DNA from 3 places in the Vibrio sp. 03_296 genome. Region 1 is predicted to be linked to each of the others. Evidence: predicted binding sites of a transcription regulator. Region 1 holds the regulator's gene; each other region holds the start of a gene.
The links. Region 1 encodes PurR, which represses purine synthesis genes. Its sites were predicted from a motif close to TNANGNAAACGTTTNCNTNA; they were not measured.
Positions count from the first base shown of each region.

Region 2: a site for PurR is predicted at 4,284-4,303, ahead of CIK04_RS00460 (NupC/NupG family nucleoside CNT transporter). Genes of this name have one in related genera too.
Region 3: a site for PurR is predicted at 3,253-3,272, ahead of purM (phosphoribosylformylglycinamidine cyclo-ligase). Genes of this name have one in related genera too.

Region 1 is NZ_NPKW01000157.1:29,384-36,368, reverse strand. It holds gene mukF (chromosome partition protein MukF) at 1-1,150, opposite strand, end outside; gene cmoM (tRNA uridine 5-oxyacetic acid(34) methyltransferase CmoM) at 1,153-1,962, opposite strand; gene elyC (envelope biogenesis factor ElyC) at 2,060-2,860, shown strand; gene torR (two-component system response regulator TorR) at 2,941-3,654, opposite strand; gene torD (molecular chaperone TorD) at 3,890-4,537, shown strand; gene purR (HTH-type transcriptional repressor PurR) at 4,848-5,852, shown strand; cyclic di-GMP riboswitch class I at 6,050-6,138, shown strand; gene CIK04_RS21615 (TfoX/Sxy family DNA transformation protein) at 6,254-6,847, shown strand; gene CIK04_RS21610 (TVP38/TMEM64 family protein) at 6,972-6,985, shown strand, end outside.
Region 2 is NZ_NPKW01000007.1:52,821-59,805, forward strand. It holds gene minE (cell division topological specificity factor MinE) at 1-249, opposite strand, end outside; gene minD (septum site-determining protein MinD) at 252-1,064, opposite strand; gene minC (septum site-determining protein MinC) at 1,087-1,749, opposite strand; gene CIK04_RS00445 (YcgL domain-containing protein) at 1,925-2,206, shown strand; gene CIK04_RS00450 (lytic transglycosylase domain-containing protein) at 2,258-3,229, shown strand; gene CIK04_RS00455 (LysR family transcriptional regulator) at 3,275-4,219, shown strand; gene CIK04_RS00460 (NupC/NupG family nucleoside CNT transporter) at 4,444-5,643, shown strand; gene CIK04_RS00465 (DUF5666 domain-containing protein) at 5,833-6,985, opposite strand, start outside.
Region 3 is NZ_NPKW01000072.1:14,705-21,689, reverse strand. It holds gene lpcA (D-sedoheptulose 7-phosphate isomerase) at 1-392, shown strand, start outside; gene CIK04_RS09890 (class II glutamine amidotransferase) at 440-1,285, shown strand; gene purN (phosphoribosylglycinamide formyltransferase) at 1,371-2,009, opposite strand; gene purM (phosphoribosylformylglycinamidine cyclo-ligase) at 2,149-3,189, opposite strand; gene upp (uracil phosphoribosyltransferase) at 3,368-3,994, shown strand; gene CIK04_RS09870 (uracil-xanthine permease family protein) at 4,121-5,374, opposite strand; gene CIK04_RS09865 (DUF2066 domain-containing protein) at 5,613-6,824, shown strand; gene CIK04_RS09860 (DUF2069 domain-containing protein) at 6,943-6,985, opposite strand, start outside.

The sequences.
Region 1 (6,985 bases):
CGAGATCGATCGGCTTGCCGTTGTCTTTATGGAGACGCAACATCTCACCGATACGCTCGGCAAGCTCATCATTGACTTGTTGAAACTCTTCATACTCCACTTCAAGTGGCACTTGCCCGGTCACTTCGTCGTCACGAAGCACTAAGGCTTCATCACGCAAATCGCTCAAACGCTCCGCATCTGCGTAAGTGAGATACCATGGCATGTCGAAGTAATCTTTGACCGATTGGCGTAGACGAGTACTGAAGATTCGGTTTTTATCCATATCAATCGCGGTACGGATAAATTTGTGAACATGGCGGTCGTAACCGATCCACAGATCGATGGCTTGTTGACCCCAACTGGTGATGCGATCGAGCTTCATCTGCAACCCAAACAGCGTTTCTTCGATAAATTCGAGCTCTTCATCCCCATAGACCAACTCTTGAATATCCAAGATCTGAGTTTGCAGCTCATCCCCGGCCGCTTGCAGCGTATCTTGTAGCTCTTTGAGCGTGTTCGAGGTTTCTGAAAGCAGTGACTCACAGTTGTTGATCGCTTCACGCCAATCTTTGTTCAGCAGATCGGCAATTTGCTGCTTAACCGATTGTTGTTGCTCATCCATCACGCGTTGGTTGAGATCGATTTGATCAAAAATCTCACCCACTGAATATTTCAGCACCGCATACACATTTTTCTTCCAATGCCCTGCCGTCCCGCCTTGCTTGGCAGCTTCAATGGCTTTCGCCATTTCGCCAGCCACCATGGAGAGCTGAATCGATAATCTAAGCTTGGAGAATTCTCGATGACGGACATAGTAGTCGGTAATGCCGATCGCCAGCGGCGAAAGACGGTAGATGCTGGCACCTTCCGTCATTTCGCTGGTAAAGCGGCTGATCAGGCGCTGCTTAACCAACTCATTGATGGCGTTGTTGGCGCGAAACGCTGAGGCTTCACCCGTTTCTTCAAACAGTCGAGTGACGATAGTAAACGCATCATGCAGCTCACCTTCACCCAACTCTTCATCAAACCTTTCGTTACTTAATACAGCGATGGCGATGAGAAACGCCAATCGCTCGGTGGTCAGGTTCAATGAGAAATCGTGCTGCTTAACCCAACTAACCAATTCATCGATTGGTTGCTCTGCAGCATTGAGAGTTGTCTCACTCATTGTTATTCCTGTTTATCTTTCTTCTTAGCCCACACATGAATGTATCGGCCCAGCGAGAGGTAAGGCTCTTGGCGACACAGACGTCGTTCTAACTCGAGCACATCCTCGTACTGGTAATCACCCATATTCTGTCTGTTCCCTATATAGTCACTGAAACAGCGAATACCGGATTTTCCATAAATGTCAAAGCCTGCGTCTTCAATCCACTGATAAACAGATTGAGGTTCTAGGCCTTTTTGCGGTTGCAGCTTAAAGCGTTTGCGATGAGGCATACCCTCAAGAATATGTGGGATATTGCCACAAACCACATTCTTATAAACCAAGCCATGGTGGTTGTAGAACATAATCGACGCGGCGCCACCCGGTGCGACTTGTTCCAATACCGTTTCCAAAGCGGATTTTGGATCCGCCAACCATTCCATCACGGCATGAAACATCACCACATCAACTGGCTCTGCTAGGTGCTCACCAATCTTCTGCACCGGAGAATGGATCAGCCGATACTGCTCAAGCAAGCCATTTTTTGCAATATCCTGCTCTGCTAATTGCAGCATTTCAGAAGATAGATCACATAAGGCAATGTGATGTCCGAGTTTGGCAAGCTTTTGTGACATTTGTGCCAACCCGCCCCCCGCATCTAATACGGTTAGCGACTGTTTGGCCTCGTCAAAGGTGGCTAACAATTGTTGAAGATCTTCCCAAACAATCACTTGGCGAATCTCGCCTTTGTCTGACCCGTAAATATTTTTTGCAAATTTGTGGGCAATATCGTCGAAATTACGGTCTTGGTTCACAGCAGCTTGAGTTATCATATCTAATCGTGCTGCTATTCTGTCATAAGGAAAGCAGATATAAAGAGGCATTCTCTTATTTTTATTATCAAGTGATGTTTTTTCGGACTATTTCTGTATGTTTGAGCTGAAAAAAGTGCTCTCGGCACTGTTAATGCCTTTGCCAGCACTACTTTTAATAGGCTTAGCTGGTCTGATGCTGATTATGTTTAGTACCAGACAAAAAACGGGGTGTTTCATCATATTATTCTCCTTTTTGGGGATATTCTTGGTTTCTTTCCAACCCGTTGCCAGCAAGTTATTAATGCCATTAGAAAGGCAATACTCTGTATTTCTACCCGAAGTACAAACCGTCGATTACGTCATGGTATTGGGCAATGGCCATGTGGTGGATGATCAAATCCCCCCTACGTCTGAGTTAAGCCGTGCTTCGTTGATGCGTTTGACGGAAGGAATTCGTATTTTAAAGATGTATCCGGGCTCAAAGTTGATTCTGTCTGGCTATGCGGGCGGCTCAGAAACCAGCCATGCTCGCATGATGGCAAACGTGGCTTTGGCTCTGGGTGTCGCGAAATCAGACATTATTCTTCTTGAAGATGCCAAAGATACTTGGGAAGAAGCGCGACAAGCAGCGGCATTTGTGCGTCAAAAACAGCTGGTTTTGGTCACTTCAGCCAGTCACATGGCACGTGCAATGAAAGAGTTTCATGACGCTGGCATAACGCCGTTACCCGCGCCAACAAACTACCTTGCGCAAAAGAACATCTCTCAAGCTTGGGACAGATATGCCCCTAAAGCCATCTACCTTGAGCAAACAGAGCGCTACTGGTATGAAACCCTCGGCCAGCTATGGCAAGGCATGCGAGATTTGCTCCTTACTGACGAACAAATCATGGCAGAGAATCGCGCATCAAAATGATGAATCATGATCTGCAGAAACAAAAAAAGAGCTTAATCCGCTCTTTTTTTGTTTGTTAATTTTGGCTTTCTAAGCCACGCCTAGTCGCCTGCAAACATGTAGCCTTCACCGTGTACGGTCACAAAAATTTGTGGGTTTTTAGGATCAAACTCCATTTTTGCTCTCATGCGACGAATCAAAACATCAATCGTTCTGTCGTTTGGCGCGTCAACACGATGGCTAATCATGTTGAGAATGCGTTCACGGCTTAATACCTGATTTGGATAAGACGAAAGCGCCACCAGCAGCTCATATTCTGCCTTGGTCAACTTCACTGGCTCACCATTGTGGCTCAACGCTCGACGATGAATATCGAAGGTCCAGTCGCCAAAACGGACAATATGGTCTTCGTTTTCCGCATCTTGATGTTTTGAACCACCACTGCGCGCAAGCGAAATCCGCCACAACAAGTTTTTCACTCGAACCAGCAGTTCACGTAACTCAAATGGTTTGGTGACGTAGTCGTCTGCCCCCATCTCCAAACCAACAATTCTATCTATGCTATCCGTGCGTCCGGTTACCAAAATAATGCCAATGTCCGATTGGCTGCGTAGTTCACGGGTCAGCATCAAGCCGTCTTCACCTGGTAAGTTAATGTCTAACATCACCAAATCAACGCAGCTATTTTGCAAAATATGACGCATCTCGGCACCACTTTCCGCTTCACTTACTGTGTAACCTTCTTTTTGAAAATAACCCGCAAGTTTACTGCGAGTCACTACATCATCTTCTACGACTAATACGTGATAGCTCATTTACACCACTTCATGTCATTTCTGTCTACACGGGCAGACATTCTATTCATAACTAGTAACATTTCTAGTCATACTTCGTTTGAAATGCAAGTATCTTGATTTTTATTGATTCAAAACAAGCTTAATATCAGACCATTAACAAGCTCAAATATATTTATATTTTTCTTAACAATAGGCGTTATTGTTATTCATTTTTTTTGGTTACACTTATAGGAGATTGATTTAGGAGCGATAAATGATGCAAGAGATAAAAGCCTTTAATGAAAAACGTGCGGAAATATATTGGTGGCTTTCCAGCTTATTTGCCAAAGAACTGACTCAGGAAGAACTCGATAAATATCAAAGCATGGAAATTAGAGCGTTTTTAACGGGATTGGCTGAAAACGATGCTCTGCGACCATCCGTTAACGCCTTTGTCGACGCACTCAATCGTCTTGTTGACCGTCAAGATGCGCAATTGGAATTAGCGGCAGATTTTTGTGACCTATTTTTGAAAACCGCAAAACATGGCGCGCTGCCATACGCATCAATTTACCTTACAAAAGATGGCCTACTCAATGGCGAGCCGGCACAAAAAATGGATGCTTGGCTAAAAAAACATGGTGTGCAGGTCAATCAACAACTAAATGAACCGGCCGATCACTTAGCGATCATGCTCGACTTTCTTGGCAACCTCATCATTCGCTCAAATGAGTTTGAACAAGATCGCCACATGGAAGATGCTTTCATCGAGCAAAACACATTTATTCAAGAAATGTTGCTCTCTTGGTTACCTACCTTCTCTCAACGAGCAGCACAATATGATGAGTTTGGCTTCTATAACAGCGCAATAAAACTACTTGTTGCGTTTTGTATGCTGGACAGCGACTATTTAGTTGGATAATAATTACGCCCTTATCAATAGAGCAAACACTCGGTTACACTTTAACCACTAAAGTGTGAACACGGATACACATTTCGCTGTTTGAGTAGGTTGCCACTCTTGCCGTCTCAGTCTAAAATTGAGACCGCAATCGATAAAATATGATTTTAATGCAAACCGCTGAAATACAGCGGTTTTTGTGTTTATTTAAAGCTAAGCTGCTGCTTTTCTAGTGTGTCTTCCTTACAAAGCGAATTCGGAGAAAGGTAGCAAACTGTGTTGCAACAAAGAATCGTAGATTCAAAATGCAACCTTAGACAGGACAATACCTATGGCCACAATTAAAGATGTCGCGCGTCTCGCTGGAGTATCCACGACCACAGTGTCGCACGTAATCAACAAAACGCGTTTTGTTGCAGAAGCCACTCAAGAAAAAGTCATGAAAGCGGTTGACGAGCTCAACTACGCGCCTAGCGCAGTAGCGCGTAGCCTAAAGTGCAACACCACTCGTACTATTGGTATGCTGGTCACTCAATCTACCAATTTGTTCTTTTCTGAAGTGATTGATGGCGTAGAAAGCTACTGTTACCGCCAAGGTTATACGCTAATTCTTTGTAATACGGGCGGTATCTACGAGAAGCAACGTGATTACATTCGTATGCTTGCGGAAAAACGCGTAGATGGCATTTTGGTGATGTGTTCAGACCTCACTGAAGAACTACGCGAAATGCTTGATAAGCATGCAGATATTCCTAAAGTGATTATGGACTGGGGTCCAATCAGCTCACAAGCCGATAAAATTATCGATAACTCAGAGGAAGGTGGCTACTTGGCCACTAAGTACTTGATTGAAAATGGTCATACAAAAATTGCGTGTTTAAGTGGTCACTTTGAAAAAGCCGCGTGCCAAGAGCGCATCCAAGGCTTTAAACGCGCGATGAAGGAAGCTAATATTGCCGTTAACAACGAGTGGATCCTTGAAGGAAACTTTGAATGTGATACGGCTGTGATGGCTGCTGACAAGATCGCGTCGTGGCAAGATCGCCCAACGGCGGTCTTCTGCTTCAACGACACCATGGCACTGGGTTTGATGAGCCGCCTTCAACAGTCAGGCCTTCGCATTCCTGAAGACATCTCTGTGATCGGCTACGATAATATTGAGTTGGCGGAATACTTCTCACCACCGCTAACAACCATCCACCAGCCAAAACGCCGTGTTGGTAAAAATGCATTTGAGATCCTTCTCGAACGTATTAAGGACAAAGAGCATGACAAACGCGTGTTTGAAATGCATCCCGAGTTAGTGGTTCGTGATACCGTTAAAAAAATCAATTAGTTAAGACTAATATTCTAAAGCATCCAAATCTGGATGCTTTTTTTTTCATTCTTAGTAAGTGATTTGTTAAGTCAAATTCTGTTAAGTTCTTAAAAACGAGCATTCATTCACTTAACTGCAACTATTATCTGAACCAATGTCACATTTTTTATTTGAAAATGTGATGTTACTCCAATAGAAATCGTATCCTTCTAGTGTCACGCACAGGGCAAACCATTTGAAAAAGTGGGACGCAAAGCCTCCGGCCTAAACCAGACGTTTTTTGGTAGGTAGCGGGGTTACCGATGGCAAAAATGCATAACAACAAGTTTACCCATTAATGACATTGTATTTGCATTGGTTTGCTAATCTCTCGGACCTGATTTGGTGGCGTAATAGTAATTACACCGAGATAACACATCATGGATAAACCGATACTCAAAGATTCAATGAAGCTTTTTGAGCAACTTGGTGCGATAAAATCTCGCTCAATGTTTGGCGGATTCGGCCTTTTTGCAGATGAGACCATGTTCGCACTTGTGGTGAAAGACCAGCTTCATATTCGCGCAGATCAAAAATCAACATTACTTTTTGAAAAGCAAGGGCTCAAACCATACGTTTATACTAAGCGTGGGTTTCCTGTTGTCACTAAGTACTACGCGATTTCAGACGCGCTATGGCAAGACCAAAATGCACTACTCGCTTTAGCCAAACGTGCATTGGCCAGTGCTAATAATGATAAACAACTGCAAGCAACAGCAAAACCTGAACGATTAAAAGACCTACCTAACCTGCGTTTAGCCACCGAACGAATGCTTAAAAAGGCGGGAATTGAAACAGTCGAGCAGTTGGAGTCTCAAGGCGCGGTTCGTGCGTACGAAGCGATTAAAAACACCCACAGTGGTGCCGTGAGCTTAGAGCTGCTTTGGGCGTTAGAGGGAGCCATCAATGGTACGCACTGGAGTGTGATTCCTCAGCAACGTCGAGACGAATTAGTGAATAAATTGTCTTTGTAGGCAAGCACGTTTATTATTTCTTATAGATTAAAACCACATCAAAATGATGTGGTTTTTTTATATCGTTTGAAAGATTTTCTGTCTCAATCAGGTCTGATAACCAAGCTATCTGGAGAAAAATTGAATGAACAAAAAACT
Region 2 (6,985 bases), on a different contig from region 1:
TGGTAGTTTCACGTTCAATTCCAAGACGGAAATGTCGTCATCTTTATGCTCAAATGTGAGATCGACCATCGACGGATCAATCGCAACGTATTTGCTGATTACCTTAAGAATGTCTTCTTTCAGCTGTGGCAAGTATGAAGGCGCAGGATCATTTTGGCTGCGGCGCTCGGCGACGATGATCTGTAAACGCTCTTTAGCGAGGCTTGCAGAGGTCTTTTTTTGTGGGCGGAAAAACTCAAGCAGTGACATATTTAGCCTCCAAACAGTCGTTTAAACAGTCCTTTCTTCTCCTCAGTAAGGAAACGAAAATCCACTTGATTACCCAGTAGGCGATCAACTGTGTCTGAATAGGCCATGCCAGCATCGGTGTTTTCATCAAAAATCACGGGCACGCCTTTGTTCGAGGCATTCAGTACCGCTTGGCTCTCAGGAATGACACCAAGCAGAGAAATATGCAGAATTTCTTCGACGTCTTCAACGCTCAGCATTTCGCCAAGATTCACGCGAGCAGGATTGTAACGGGTCAACAAGAGATGCTGCTTGACCGGCTCAAGTCCTTGTTCTGCACGCAGAGATTTCGAATCCAAAATCCCCAAGATACGGTCTGAATCTCGCACAGAAGAGACTTCTGGGTTAGTGGTGACAATTGCTTCATCTGCAAAGTATAGCGCCATTAACGCACCTTGCTCGATGCCTGCGGGTGAATCACAGATGACAAAATCAAAGCCCATCTCATCGAGCTCATCCAACACACGTTTGACCCCTTCTTTGGTCAACGCATCTTTATCGCGCGTTTGAGAAGCGGGCAAAATGAATAAGTTGTCGACGCGTTTGTCTTTGATCATCGCCTGATTGAGCGTCGCTTCGCCATTAATCACGTTAACAAAGTCATAGACCACACGACGTTCACAGCCCATGATCAAATCTAGGTTACGTAGGCCGATATCAAAATCGATAACCGCTGTCTTTTTTCCTTTCAGCGCAAGGCCTGAAGCAATCGCGGCGCTGGACGTGGTTTTGCCAACCCCGCCTTTACCCGAAGTAACAACAATAATGCGTGCCATTGTGTGATTTCCTTTTAATTCTTTACTGAGTGAGCGCTTCGAGATGGAGTGATTCGTCCACCAAGCTCAACATCACTTTTTGCTGCCAAAATTGGCGTTCAATTTGGTCACTGAGCCAGTAGTTGCCCGCAATTGAGATCAGCTCTGCTTGCAAGTCATGGCAAATAATTCGTGCTTCCTTTTGGCCGCTTGCCCCGGCAATCGCTCGGCCACGTAAGGTGCCGTGAATATGGATCGAGCCATCGGCGATAACTTCGGCCCCCGCACTGACGTGACTAAGAATGACCAAATCCCCGTCTTTAGCGTAAATTTGCTGGCCAGAACGAATAGGGGTGCGAACAATTTTGGTCGGTGCCATCTTTGCAGGAGCCTGCGTTGGCGATTTGCTGGTCGACATGATGGCAAACCCAGCATCGGAAGCCAGATTCTGGGTTCGTTTATCTTTAGCTCCAGTAATGCCAACAGGAATAAAACCGGCTTGTGATATGCCTTGTTTTAGCGCGACAAAATCGAGGTCGCCTTCAACGTTGGCGATATTGATCACAACAGGTGCAGCCGCGAAAAAAGCGGGCGCTTGCTCAACTTTTTCTTGGACAAATTCGATAGCCGTGTCGACCGAGTTGTTGCAAAGGTGCAGAACCGATAACGTAAAGCTGCTACCTTTTAGGTCTGGAGAGTGAGACATTAGATACTTCTTGCCTTTGTTGAAAGAGCGTTGTCTTTTACTAAGGCTGTCATGTTATATTTCATCCCAATACGCAGCAAGTTCTCTTGCTGTCAAATAAGTGATTTCGTCTAAAAAATTAGGTTTAAATTAAATTTCGCGTGTCAAACGCGAAAATCAGCACAAAAGGCTTGTCATGCTTTGTTCTATCTATAAAAGTTCTAAGAAAGAAGGCACATATCTTTACATCCCCAAAAAAGATGATTTTTCACAGGTTCCTGACACATTAATGCAGATGTTCGGTAAGCCTTCTCATGTGATGACGGTGAATCTTGAAGGGCGTAGTTTGGCATTAGTGAACATTGAAAAAGTAAAAGAATCGCTCAACAACGAGGGCTTTTTCTTGCAACTGCCACCTCCGCCAGAAAATCTATTACAACAACATAAAGAGCGTAAAGCGCAGCAGAAAGAAGACTAAGGTTTAAACGCCTTGTGAAGTAGGTCAGCTCGATTGCTCAAGGAGGACTATTTGAAAAAATTGGTAACCGCGATACTCAGCATCGGACTTTGTTCATCGGCGTGGGCGAACACCGAAAGCTTTGAGCAGTATCTTGAGCGTTTAAAAGCCCAAGCGGCAGAAGAAGGTATTTCGGCTCAAACCATAGAGCAAGCCTTTCGCGATGTGCAATTTAAGCCACGAGCGGTGAAAGCCGATCGCAACCAACCGGAGAAAAAGCAAACGCTGGATGAATATCTTCCTCGTGCGGTGCCGGATTGGAAAGTGAAACAAGCCAAAGATCTCTATGAAAAACACTACACCGAATTAAGCCAGATTGCGGATCGCTATGGCGTACAAGCACGCTTTATCGTCGCGCTTTGGGGCGTCGAAAGTAACTTTGGTAAGTTCACCGGCAATTTCCCTGTGGTTGATGCTTTATCAACCATGGCCTATGAAGGGCGTCGGGAAGCTTTCTTTCGTGCCGAAACCATGGCCGCGCTGAAAATCTTAGACCAAGGCCATATAGAGTTTGAAAACTTCAAAGGCTCTTGGGCAGGCGCGATGGGGCAGTGTCAGTTTATGCCAAGCTCTTTCCTTGCCTATGCGGCAGACGGCAACGGTGATGGCAAGAAAGACATCTGGAACACCAAAGCCGATGTGTTTGCTTCAACAGCCAGTTACCTCAGCCAATCTGGTTGGGATGACAAATACACTTGGGGTCGCCAAGTGCGCGTACCTAAAGGGTTTGATCTTGAGCTGGAAGGGCGAGAAGAGGCGAAAGGCAAATACCTGCAGGAATGGAAAAAACTGGGTATTACCAGCATCAATGGCCGCCCGTTACCTAAGCTAAACGAAGACATTAAAGCTTGGTTAGTGATGCCTGATGATGAGAATGGCCGCGCTTATCTGGTCTACAACAACTACAATGTGTTGATGAAGTGGAATCGCTCGCATTACTTTGCACTGGCAGTGAGCCATTTGGCTGACCGCATCAAAAATTAATTCAATTCGGCTTGTGGCGTTAGCCACAAGCCAACAGCGATAAACATGTTATCTGAACGCGCAGCACAAATGGTGGTTTTTGCCGCCCTCGTCAAACATCAAAACTTCACTTCTGCAGCTAAGAGCTTAGCGGTGTCGGTTTCTCATGTCAGTAAGCAACTGGCGCAACTCGAAGCATCATTGGGGATCAAGTTGATCCAACGCACCACGCGCAGCTTTACACCGACTGAAGCCGGACTGGCCTTCTATCACCATTGCCAGCAAGTGGTGCAGGCGGTGAATAACGCGCAATATGAAATGGAGAGCCAGCGCGATGAAATTGCCGGTTTAGTACGAATTGGCTTGTCGCAATCCTTTGGTACTTTGCATATTCTCCCGGCCATTGATGAACTGCGGCAGAAATACCCGCTACTGCAAGTGGAAATGCACTTGTTTGATTACAAAGTCGACATGCTGCAAGAAGGGTTAGACTTGTGGATCACCAACCATGAGCATTTACCAGAAGGCTACATTGCTCAGCGCTTAGCGGATTGTCAGTTCGTTGTCGCGGCGTCTCCGGACTATTTGTTGCAGCATGATGCACCGAAAGAGCCCAACGATCTCGCCAATCACAACTGCCTGATTTACCGAAGCTGGGAGCGTGACTACACCAGTTGGGCGTTTCGTCGCCAAGGAGAGCACCTTAGCGTTAAGGTGTCGGGTAATTATTCGGTCGATCTGGCTGAGGCGGTTCGGGATGCGGCGATCTCTGGGTGGGGAATTGGCTATCTGGCGACCTACTTGCTCGGTGATGAATTTAGAACGGGGAAACTGATTCAACTGTTGCCAGATTGGCGCGCGAATCAGGAAATGCCATTTTACGCTGTGTATCCTAGCCGCCAGCATATGCCGAAAAAAACCTCTGCTGTCATCGATTTCATTAAACAAAAAATCGGTACGCCGTGTCATTGGGACAAACAGCTTGAGCCCTATGTCAGCTTTCCCGATTAGAGTGATTTGAGTCACAAATATTTTCTATTTCCAGAAACATATTTTCCATATGGAAACAATAAAACGAGGCAAACGTTTATCTTGTTTTTATTCAATGAGTTAAGTGCTTTGGTTTTATTGCGTTTTTCTAATGAACCACCTTGTTAACATTCTCGACTTGCATCTTACGAGGCTGGTAATACAATCCGCGCCTTCCTTGTTCCCCCTCTCTGGAAATAATCACTATGAACTCACTCTTGGGTGTCGTAGCCATTTTGCTTTTTGCTTGGCTGCTTTCTACCAATAGAAAAAATATCCGTCTTAAAACGGTAGGATTGGCGTTTGCATTGCAAGTGGCCTTTGCGTTGTTGGTACTGTATGTGCCTGCGGGTAAAAATGCGCTAAATGGCGTGACGGGCGCGGTTTCCAATTTGATTAACTATGGGCAGGAAGGCATCGCTTTTCTGTTCGGCGGTTTGGCAACCGGCGGTTTTACTTTCGCGATTAACGTTCTTGGTATCATCATCTTCTTCTCTGCCTTGATCTCAGGCCTTTACCATATTGGATTGATGCCGAAAGTAATCAACTTGATTGGTGGCGCCCTACAAAAGTTGTTAGGGACTGGCCGCGCTGAATCGCTTTCTGCAACCGCTAACATCTTCGTTGGCATGATTGAAGCCCCGTTGGTGGTTAAACCTTACTTAAAGCACATGAGTGACTCGCAATTTTTCGCCGTCATGACCTGTGGCCTTGCTTCAGTAGCAGGCGGTACCTTAGTGGGTTATGCCTCTTTGGGTGTGGAACTGAACTACCTGATTGCTGCGGCATTTATGTCGGCACCTGCTGGTCTTTTGATGGCCAAAATCTTGATGCCTGAAACTGAAGCTCAGGCGGAAGATGTGCAGATGGAAAACGTTGAGATGCCAAAAGCGACCAACGTGGTGGAAGCGATGGCAGACGGTGCGATGTCGGGCTTGCGTATTGCGGTAGCGGTAGGGGCAACCTTACTGGCGTTTGTCAGCGTGATTGCACTGCTGAATGGCCTTTTGGGCTGGGTCGGCAGTTGGTTTGGCATCTCTCTCAGTTTTGAGTTGATTTTAGGTTACCTGTTCGCGCCAGTCGCTTGGTTGTTGGGGATTCCATGGCATGAAGCCATTACCGCGGGTTCTCTGATCGGCAATAAGATTGTGGTAAACGAATTCGTAGCGTTTATTCAGCTCATGCAAGTGAAACAAGAACTGAGTGCACACTCGCAAGCGATCGTGACTTTTGCTCTGTGTGGTTTTGCTAACATCTCCACAATGGCGATGTTGATCGGTGGTTTGGGTAGCTTGGTGCCTGAGAAACGCTCGTTCATTTCGAAGTACGGCTTCCGTGCAATTACCGCTGGTGTCTTGGCGAACTTGATGAGCGCATCGATTGCGGGCGTGATTTTAAGCCTGTAAGCGATAAGAAAACAGATGACAGTCGATGCTTACGCGCTTCTGGACAAAGTGAAGCATCGTACTGCCATTATTTGTTTTTATACTCTATCATTTTGATAAATAAGAAAAAGGCAGAGGTTTTCCTCTGCCTTTTTGCGATTACGTGATGACGATGTCAACCACTCATCTGCAGCACAATATCAACGCGGATTAATCGATATCGCGTTCAATTTCTCGTGCGATGTGTTGTTGATTCAACATGATGCCTTCGGCCTCAATACGTGCACCTTGCAGCTCCGACTCTTGGATGTGTTCAAAGCGCGTATTGGCATCAATATAGATCACTTTCTCACCAAGATTAACGCCGTCATCGTAACACTCCATGGTGATAGAGCGCTGCTCAGCATTATATAGATTCACTGTGCCATCGCAGTCAAACTCGTGACCGTTCCAATTGCTGTCGTGATCTTGTTCGTCAAACTCCACCACACGCGCAAGCAGCTCGTTGCTTGCACTTGATTGTGCGGTGACTTCCACTTCTGCCCCTGCGACCAATAGACCTTTGTGGCCATCTTCAAAGCGAGTGTGCGCATCGACGGTAAACATGCCACGGTAGTTCAACTCGAACTGTGATTGGTCACCCGCCACCCAAGTGACAATGCCTTCGATTTCGTTGTCGTCATCAAGGTTATCGTAAGATTCGATCTCAATCTCGTTGGCGGCAAACACGTTATTGGCAAATTGGCCTTCAATTTCTACCCATTGACCGTTTTCAAGTGGTTGATGTGGCTCAATAACGGTACCATTGTCATAATTTACTGTAATGCCAGCGCCCAATTTAAATGTACCGCTGTTGGCATCGAGGCTGTTGATGCGGCCTTCGATTTCAACATGGCCAACCAGAGCGGGATCATCAAACTTCACGACCGACAGAACTTTGTATCCCGCATCGGCGGTTGGAAGAGAAGAGACCATGACCCAGTCGCCATTTGTAATTTCTGGGCTGAGCTGAGCAAATGTCAGCGTCGCACCATTAATGCGAAAACTGCGGTCTGTGGGGTTGATGTTGCTGATCACCCCAGTCATGGTCGGCTCTAATTGCGCCGAAAAAGTGTCTGCTTGGCCGCTGGCGGAATCGCGTTGCACACCGGTGTTTGGGGCGATGCGAATCATCATATTGGGTTGCAGTGCACTTAACTCAATGTTGGCCGAGGAATACGATACTTGCTCGACGGTATATTGGTGCCCATTGACGACAACAGAGCGGTGTTGTGGGTCTACGGAGTCAATGGTACCGGTGATTGTTTTGGGAGCAACATCGGGTTGTGCTGGTGTTGAACTGTTACTTCCTCCACAAGCCGAT
Region 3 (6,985 bases), on a different contig from region 1:
TTGCCGAAGAACTAACGGGTCGTTACCGTGAAAATCGCCCTGGTTACGCGGGTATTGCGATTTCAGATCCAAGTCATCTTTCTTGTGTCAGTAACGACTTTGGTTATGACTATGTATTTTCTCGCTACGTTGAAGCGGTCGGTCGTAAAGGCGATGTGCTGTTTGGTCTATCAACGTCAGGCAATTCAGGCAACATTCTGAAAGCGATTGAAGCGGCGAAAGCCAAGGGCATGAAAACCATCGCTCTGACGGGTAAAGATGGCGGTAAAATGGCGGGTCTTGCGGATGTTGAAATCCGAGTACCACACTTTGGTTACGCAGACCGTATTCAAGAAGTGCATATTAAAATTATCCATATCATCATCCAATTGATTGAGAAAGAAATGGAGTAATCTGTTCGGGGTAACCCGTATCGATTTTGTTCAGGGAGTTTTGTTCGATGTGTGAATTGCTCGGTATGAGCGCCAATGTGCCAACAGACATCTGTTTTAGTTTTACTGGCTTGATGCAACGAGGCGGTAAAACCGGACCACATAGAGATGGTTGGGGCATCACTTTCTATGAAGGAAAGGGATTTAGAACCTTCAAAGACCCAAATCCAAGTTGTGAATCGAAGATTGCGGAGTTGGTGCAAAGTTATCCGATTAAAAGTTGTTCGGTGATCAGCCATATTCGCCAAGCGAATCGAGGTGGTGTTTCTTTAGAAAATACCCACCCATTCACTCGTGAGCTTTGGGGGCGATATTGGACATTTGCACACAATGGCCAGCTCACAGACTATCAATCGTTGGATACCGGGCGACATCGTCCTGTAGGGCAAACGGACAGCGAAAAAGCGTTTTGCTGGCTGATGAATCAATTGGAACTGCGCTATCCTGATATTCCTCAGGATATGGAACAGGTGTTTGCTTACCTTGCCTCTTGCTGTGAAACCTTGCGAGAAAAAGGAGTGTTCAACATGCTGCTCAGTGATGGCGAGTATGTGATGACGTATTGTACCAACCATCTTTACTGGATCACGCGTCGAGCACCTTTTGGCAACGCCGCGTTGCTGGATGAAGATGTTGAGATAAACTTTCAAGAAGAGACCACCCCTAACGACGTTGTCTCTGTGATTGCGACTCAGCCACTTACGGGTAATGAAACTTGGCAGAGAATGAAACCTGGGGAGTACGGCCTGTTTCACTTTGGCGAGCGAGTAAGCAGTAACGCACATTTATTGCTCGATGTCCCGTTTGCAGCAGCAAAACCAAGCTGCCAAGCGCCGACGGAACCACTGGAATAAAACGGTATTGCGAGTTTGTATTGAAAATGGGTTGCGATAAGCAACCCATTTTTCTTTCGACGTAGAGTGACGACAATAAATCGCCTTACTCTGCAGCGTAACCAGCGCCGCCAAGGGGTTGGCCATCGAGATAGGCCACACCTTGTTGCATGGCAAGTCGCTCTTCTGCCATCCATTTCACCACTAAGGGATAGATGCTGTGCTCTTGCGTTAACACTCGTTCTGCTAGGCTTTGTGCGTCATCTTCTGCAAAAACAGGTACTTTCGCCTGTAAGATCACTGGGCCACCATCTAACTCTTCCGTGACAAAATGCACACTGGTGCCGTGTTCACTGTCTCCGGCATCGATAGCGCGCTGGTGGGTATGAAGGCCGGGGTATTTAGGCAAGAGGGAAGGGTGTATATTGACCATTTTTCCTAAATAGTGACGTACAAATTCACCACTCAGAATGCGCATGTAGCCAGCCAGTACGACGATGTCGGGTTGGTACTCGTCCATCGCTTTCATCAATTCACGATCAAAGCTTTCTCTATCGGTAAAAGCTTTGGGATCGATGTAGTGAGCGGGTACCGAAAACTGTTTGGCTCGTTCAAGGCCGTAAGCGTCGGCTTTGTTTGAGAAAACCGCACACACTTTGGCTTGGCTTGTATCACACTCGCATGCTTCAAGAATGGCTTGCAGGTTACTGCCGCTGCCGGAAATCAGTACCACGATTTTTTTCATAACCACTGTCCATTTACTGCTGGTTCTTAAGATCACTGTATTGCAAGAAAATACCTGCTTTTTGCAGGGGTTTCAGTGTGCCAAATAGCAGAATGAGGACATAGCGTCCTCATTCTGAAGTTATTTTAGGTTTTGCAGCTTAGTTGATTTCAACTTGCTCTTCGCCAGCTTCGGCCTGAGCAATCGCACCAATCACCCACGCTTTTTCACCTTCTTGTTGAAGCAGCGTAACCGCAGCTTCCGCTTGATCTTGAGGTAGTGCCACAATCAAACCAACACCACAGTTGAATGTACGGTACATTTCGCGCGTAGCCACGTTTCCTTTTTCTTGCAGCCATTGGAAAATGACTGGCCATTCCCAGCTCTTTCCATCGATCACCGCTTTGGTGCCTTCTGGTAATACGCGTGGGATGTTTTCCCAGAAACCGCCGCCAGTGATGTGCGAGATAGCGTGAATGTCATGTTGCTCAATCATTTTGAGTGCAGACTTGATGTAAATTTTGGTTGGCTCAAGTAGGTGCTCACCAATAGTGCGGCCTGCAAGCTCCTCATTTTTGTCTGCGCCAGACACTTCGAGGATTTTACGCACTAATGAGTAGCCGTTTGAATGTGGGCCACTTGAACCGACAGCGATCAATGCATCACCTACCGCGACTTTAGTACCGTCGATAATGTCTTCTTTCTCTACTACACCGACACAGAAGCCTGCAACGTCGTAGTCTTCGCCATCGTACATGCCTGGCATTTCTGCGGTTTCACCGCCGATCAAAGCACAACCTGCTTGAATACAACCTTCCGCGATGCCCGAAATAACATCCGCAGCCACATCAACATCCAGCTTGCCCGTTGCGTAGTAATCAAGGAAAAACAGAGGTTCAGCGCCTTGTACGATCAAATCGTTTACACACATAGCAACGAGATCAATACCAATGGTGTCGTGCTTGTTCATATCCAGAGCTAAGCGCAGCTTGGTGCCAACGCCATCAGTGCCAGAAACTAGAACAGGTTGCTTGTACTTCGTTGGCAGTTCGCATAAAGCACCAAAACCACCAATGCCACCCATTACTTCAGGGCGACGTGTACGTTTTACAGAACCTTTAATACGCTCAACCAGGGCGTTGCCTGCATCAATATCTACACCAGCATCTTTATAGCTAAGAGAAGAGTTGTTACCACTCACGGGGAAGTCCTCGGTTTGAAGTTGGATATGAAAACGGCGCTATTCTATCAGGGCTGGAATATAAAGAGCAAACGTTTGCGCAAGTTTTTTTGTTGTGCAATGTAACGAGAAATTCTGTACGAAATCGTTTATAATCGGCAAGTTTATGTAAATTTTATCTATATTGCCGGAGATGGACATGAAAGTTGTTGAAGTAAAACACCCTCTTGTAAAACACAAAATTGGTTTGATGAGAGAAGGTGATATCAGCACTAAGCGTTTTCGTGAGCTAGCCACTGAAGTTGGTAGTCTTTTAACTTACGAAGCAACTTCAGATTTTGAAACGGAAAAAGTGACCATTGAAGGTTGGAATGGCCCAGTTGAAGTGGATCAAATCAAGGGCAAAAAAGTAACGGTTGTGCCAATCCTACGTGCTGGTCTAGGCATGATGGATGGCGTGCTTGAGCACATGCCAAGTGCACGTATCAGCGTGGTGGGTATTTACCGTGATGAAGAAACATTAGAGCCAATCCCATATTTCAACAAGCTGGCTTCTAACATGGAAGAGCGTATTGCATTGGTAGTTGATCCAATGCTTGCAACGGGCGGCTCTATGATCGCAACGATCGATCTAATTAAAGAGAAAGGTTGTCAGCAAATCAAAGTGTTGGTGTTGGTTGCTGCGCCAGAAGGTATTGAAGCGCTAGAGAAAGCACACCCAGATGTTGAACTGTACTGTGCTGCTATCGATGAGAAACTGAATGACAAGGGCTACATTGTCCCTGGTCTTGGTGATGCTGGTGACAAGATTTTCGGTACCAAGTAATCTTTCCGATCTGTTTAATGCAAGTGAATAAAAAATGCCTGGTCACTGACCAGGCATTTTTTTATTCGGATTGCTTTACGTTCGGCGACTAAGGTGTGGATCACCGAACCTAGCTTCATTTAACAATTAGTTTTGTGCTTCTTCTTCCATCTGAGCGTTATCCACTACGTGGTTTTCACCCATGTCATGCGGAAGGATAAGGTTAAGAATAATCGCCACGATACCACATAGACTTACGCCCTGTAGGCTGAACTCGCCAATACCAAAAGCCATACCACCAATACCAAACACCAGTGTCACCGCGACAATCACAAGGTTGCGAGATTTATGCAGATCTACGTGATTCTTGATTAATGTATTAAGACCTACTGTGGCAATCGAACCAAAGAGAAGAATCATAATACCGCCCATCACAGGAACGGGAATGGTTTGTAGGGTAGCGCCTAATTTACCGACGAGCGCAAGAACAATAGCGGTGATGGCAGCCCATGTCATGATGACTGGGTTGTAAGCTTTGGTGAGCATCACTGCGCCAGTAACTTCACTGTAGGTTGTGTTTGGTGGTGCACCAACCATTGATGCAGCAATGGTGGCAACCCCGTCACCAGCAATCGTGCGGTGTAGTCCTGGTTTTTTCAGGTAGTTTTTACCTGTGACGTTAGAGATTGCCAACATGTCACCTACGTGCTCTACCGCAGGAGCGATTGCAACAGGGATCATGAATAGAATCGCATTGATGTTGAACTCAGGTGTGGTGAAGTTTGGCATGGCCAGCCAAGCGGCTTGAGCCACCGGTGTAAAGTCAACCACTCCGTAGAATAGTGAAACCGAGTAACCTGCCAAGATACCACCGACGATAGGAACCAGCTTTAGGAAACCTTTTGCAAATACGCTCAGCGCAATCGTCGTGAAGAGTGAAACTGCGGAGATGATGATTGCAGCATCACCATTGATGAGTTGAACCGCACCATCACCAGTTTTACCTACCGCCATGTTGACCGCCGTTGGCGCAAGACCAAGGCCGATAACCATGATCACCGGGCCGACGACGACAGGTGGTAAAATTTTGTGAATGAAGCCCACACCACGTACTTTGATCATCGCGCCAAGTGCAACGTAAACCAAACCTGCTGCCATTAAGCCACCCATGGTTGCGCCAATACCCCAAGTTTGAATACCAAACATGATTGGAGCAATAAAAGCGAAAGAGGAGGCTAGAAAAATGGGAACGCTTCGTTTGGTGATCAATTGGAATAATAAGGTGCCGATACCTGCACCAAATAAAGCGACGTTAGGGTCCAATCCGGTCAGCAAAGGTACAAGTACCAAGGCACCGAATGCGACAAATAACATTTGTGCACCCTGTAAAGCATTTTTCATAAAGGCTCCCTATTAATAACTATGCAGATAAATTCGCGGGATTCTATCACTTTGCAAACGTTTGCTAAGTATTTTTGATCAATTTTTTGCTAGATTGCTGCTGTTTGTCCGTAAATCAAACGAATTGAGAGCTTTTTATTCACTTGACTGAGAAGTGCAGTAAAAATCTGCTGTTTTCTTGCTCATGATGGGAGAGTTGCTTATCATCTGACATCTCAAGAAGTAACTTAGGACTTATATGCGTTATTTAGCTCTATTGATGATCGGGTGTTTATCGCTGCCCGCTTATGCATTAACTCAGGTGGATATCTACCGCACAGAAGTCGCGATTGACAGCACAAAAGACAAAGGTGAAGAGTTAGCTCGTCAGCAGGCAATGAAGCAGGTTATTGTTCGAGCATCCGGTTACCAAGACTCGGTTGATAATCCCGTTGTGACAAAGGCACTTCAATCCAGCGCCCGTTATATTTCGCAATTGAGCTATGGCAAAGAAGGGGATGTCATGACCCTGAAGTTGCTTTTTAATGATGCGCAAATTCGCTCGCTATTAACGCAAGCCCAACTGCCTTTTTGGTCAACAAACCGCAATAATCTGTTGGTTTGGTTGGTGGAAGAGCAAAACTATGATCGCAAGATCGTGTGGGAGCACTCGGCGAGCAGCGTTTCTGACCAATTGAAGCAAGCCGCTCGTGATCGTGGTTTGCCATTGACGTTGCCTGTAGGTGACTTTGACGATATTACCGGTATTGAAGTGTCGGACTTGTGGGGAGGCTTTGCCAAACCGATCAGTTTAGCCAGCGGTCGCTACCCTGTGGATGGCGTGTTGGTGATTCGTGCTCAAGGTAATTCACTGCGTTGGAACTTGTACGATCAATCTCCTGGCGCTATCGTGCGTTCGAATGTTGCGCCTGTCACCGGAAGTGCCAATGGCGGTGATGCAGCGACACAACTGATTAACGCTGTTGCCGATTTTTATGCTAAACGTAGCGCCGTCGTTGTTCTTGGTGAGTCTTCAGAATCGGTCGTGGTGAAGTTTTTAAACATCAACAACGCAATTGATTTCTTTACGTTAGAAAAGACCCTCACGTCGTTGAACTCAGTGGCCAATCTTGATGTATTAGAAATCAAAGGGAATGAGTTGATGTTGCGTGTGCACTTGCTGGCTTCGCAAGAAGCGTTTGAACAAGAAGCCACAAAGCTGTCCAAAATCACCAAGTTTGATGATCCGTTGCTGGTAGAAGATGAAGAAAACGCCGTGCCAGCACAGCCAATTGAGACGCAAGTTCAGCCAACAAAAAATGACGCACTGACAAAAAGTGATGAGGTGGGTGAACCCGCCATTGAGCCCATCATGCCAACACTGAATGAGGCGAACACTAATTCGCCAGTGGCGGTCGAACAACCGCCAGCTAAGCTAAAATATCAAATGGTGTTTGAGTGGTTAAGTTAGGTTGCTTCTCGTGATATCAGTTTCTAATACTGCTAGTCGTTAGATAAAAAAACAGCCAACGTCGATCGTTGGCTGTTTTTTTTTGCTTATTGTGACAGTGGGGCCAAAAGCCATGATGTTACGGCTGATTACCAAACTTCGCTTTCTCTTCTTTTTCGACT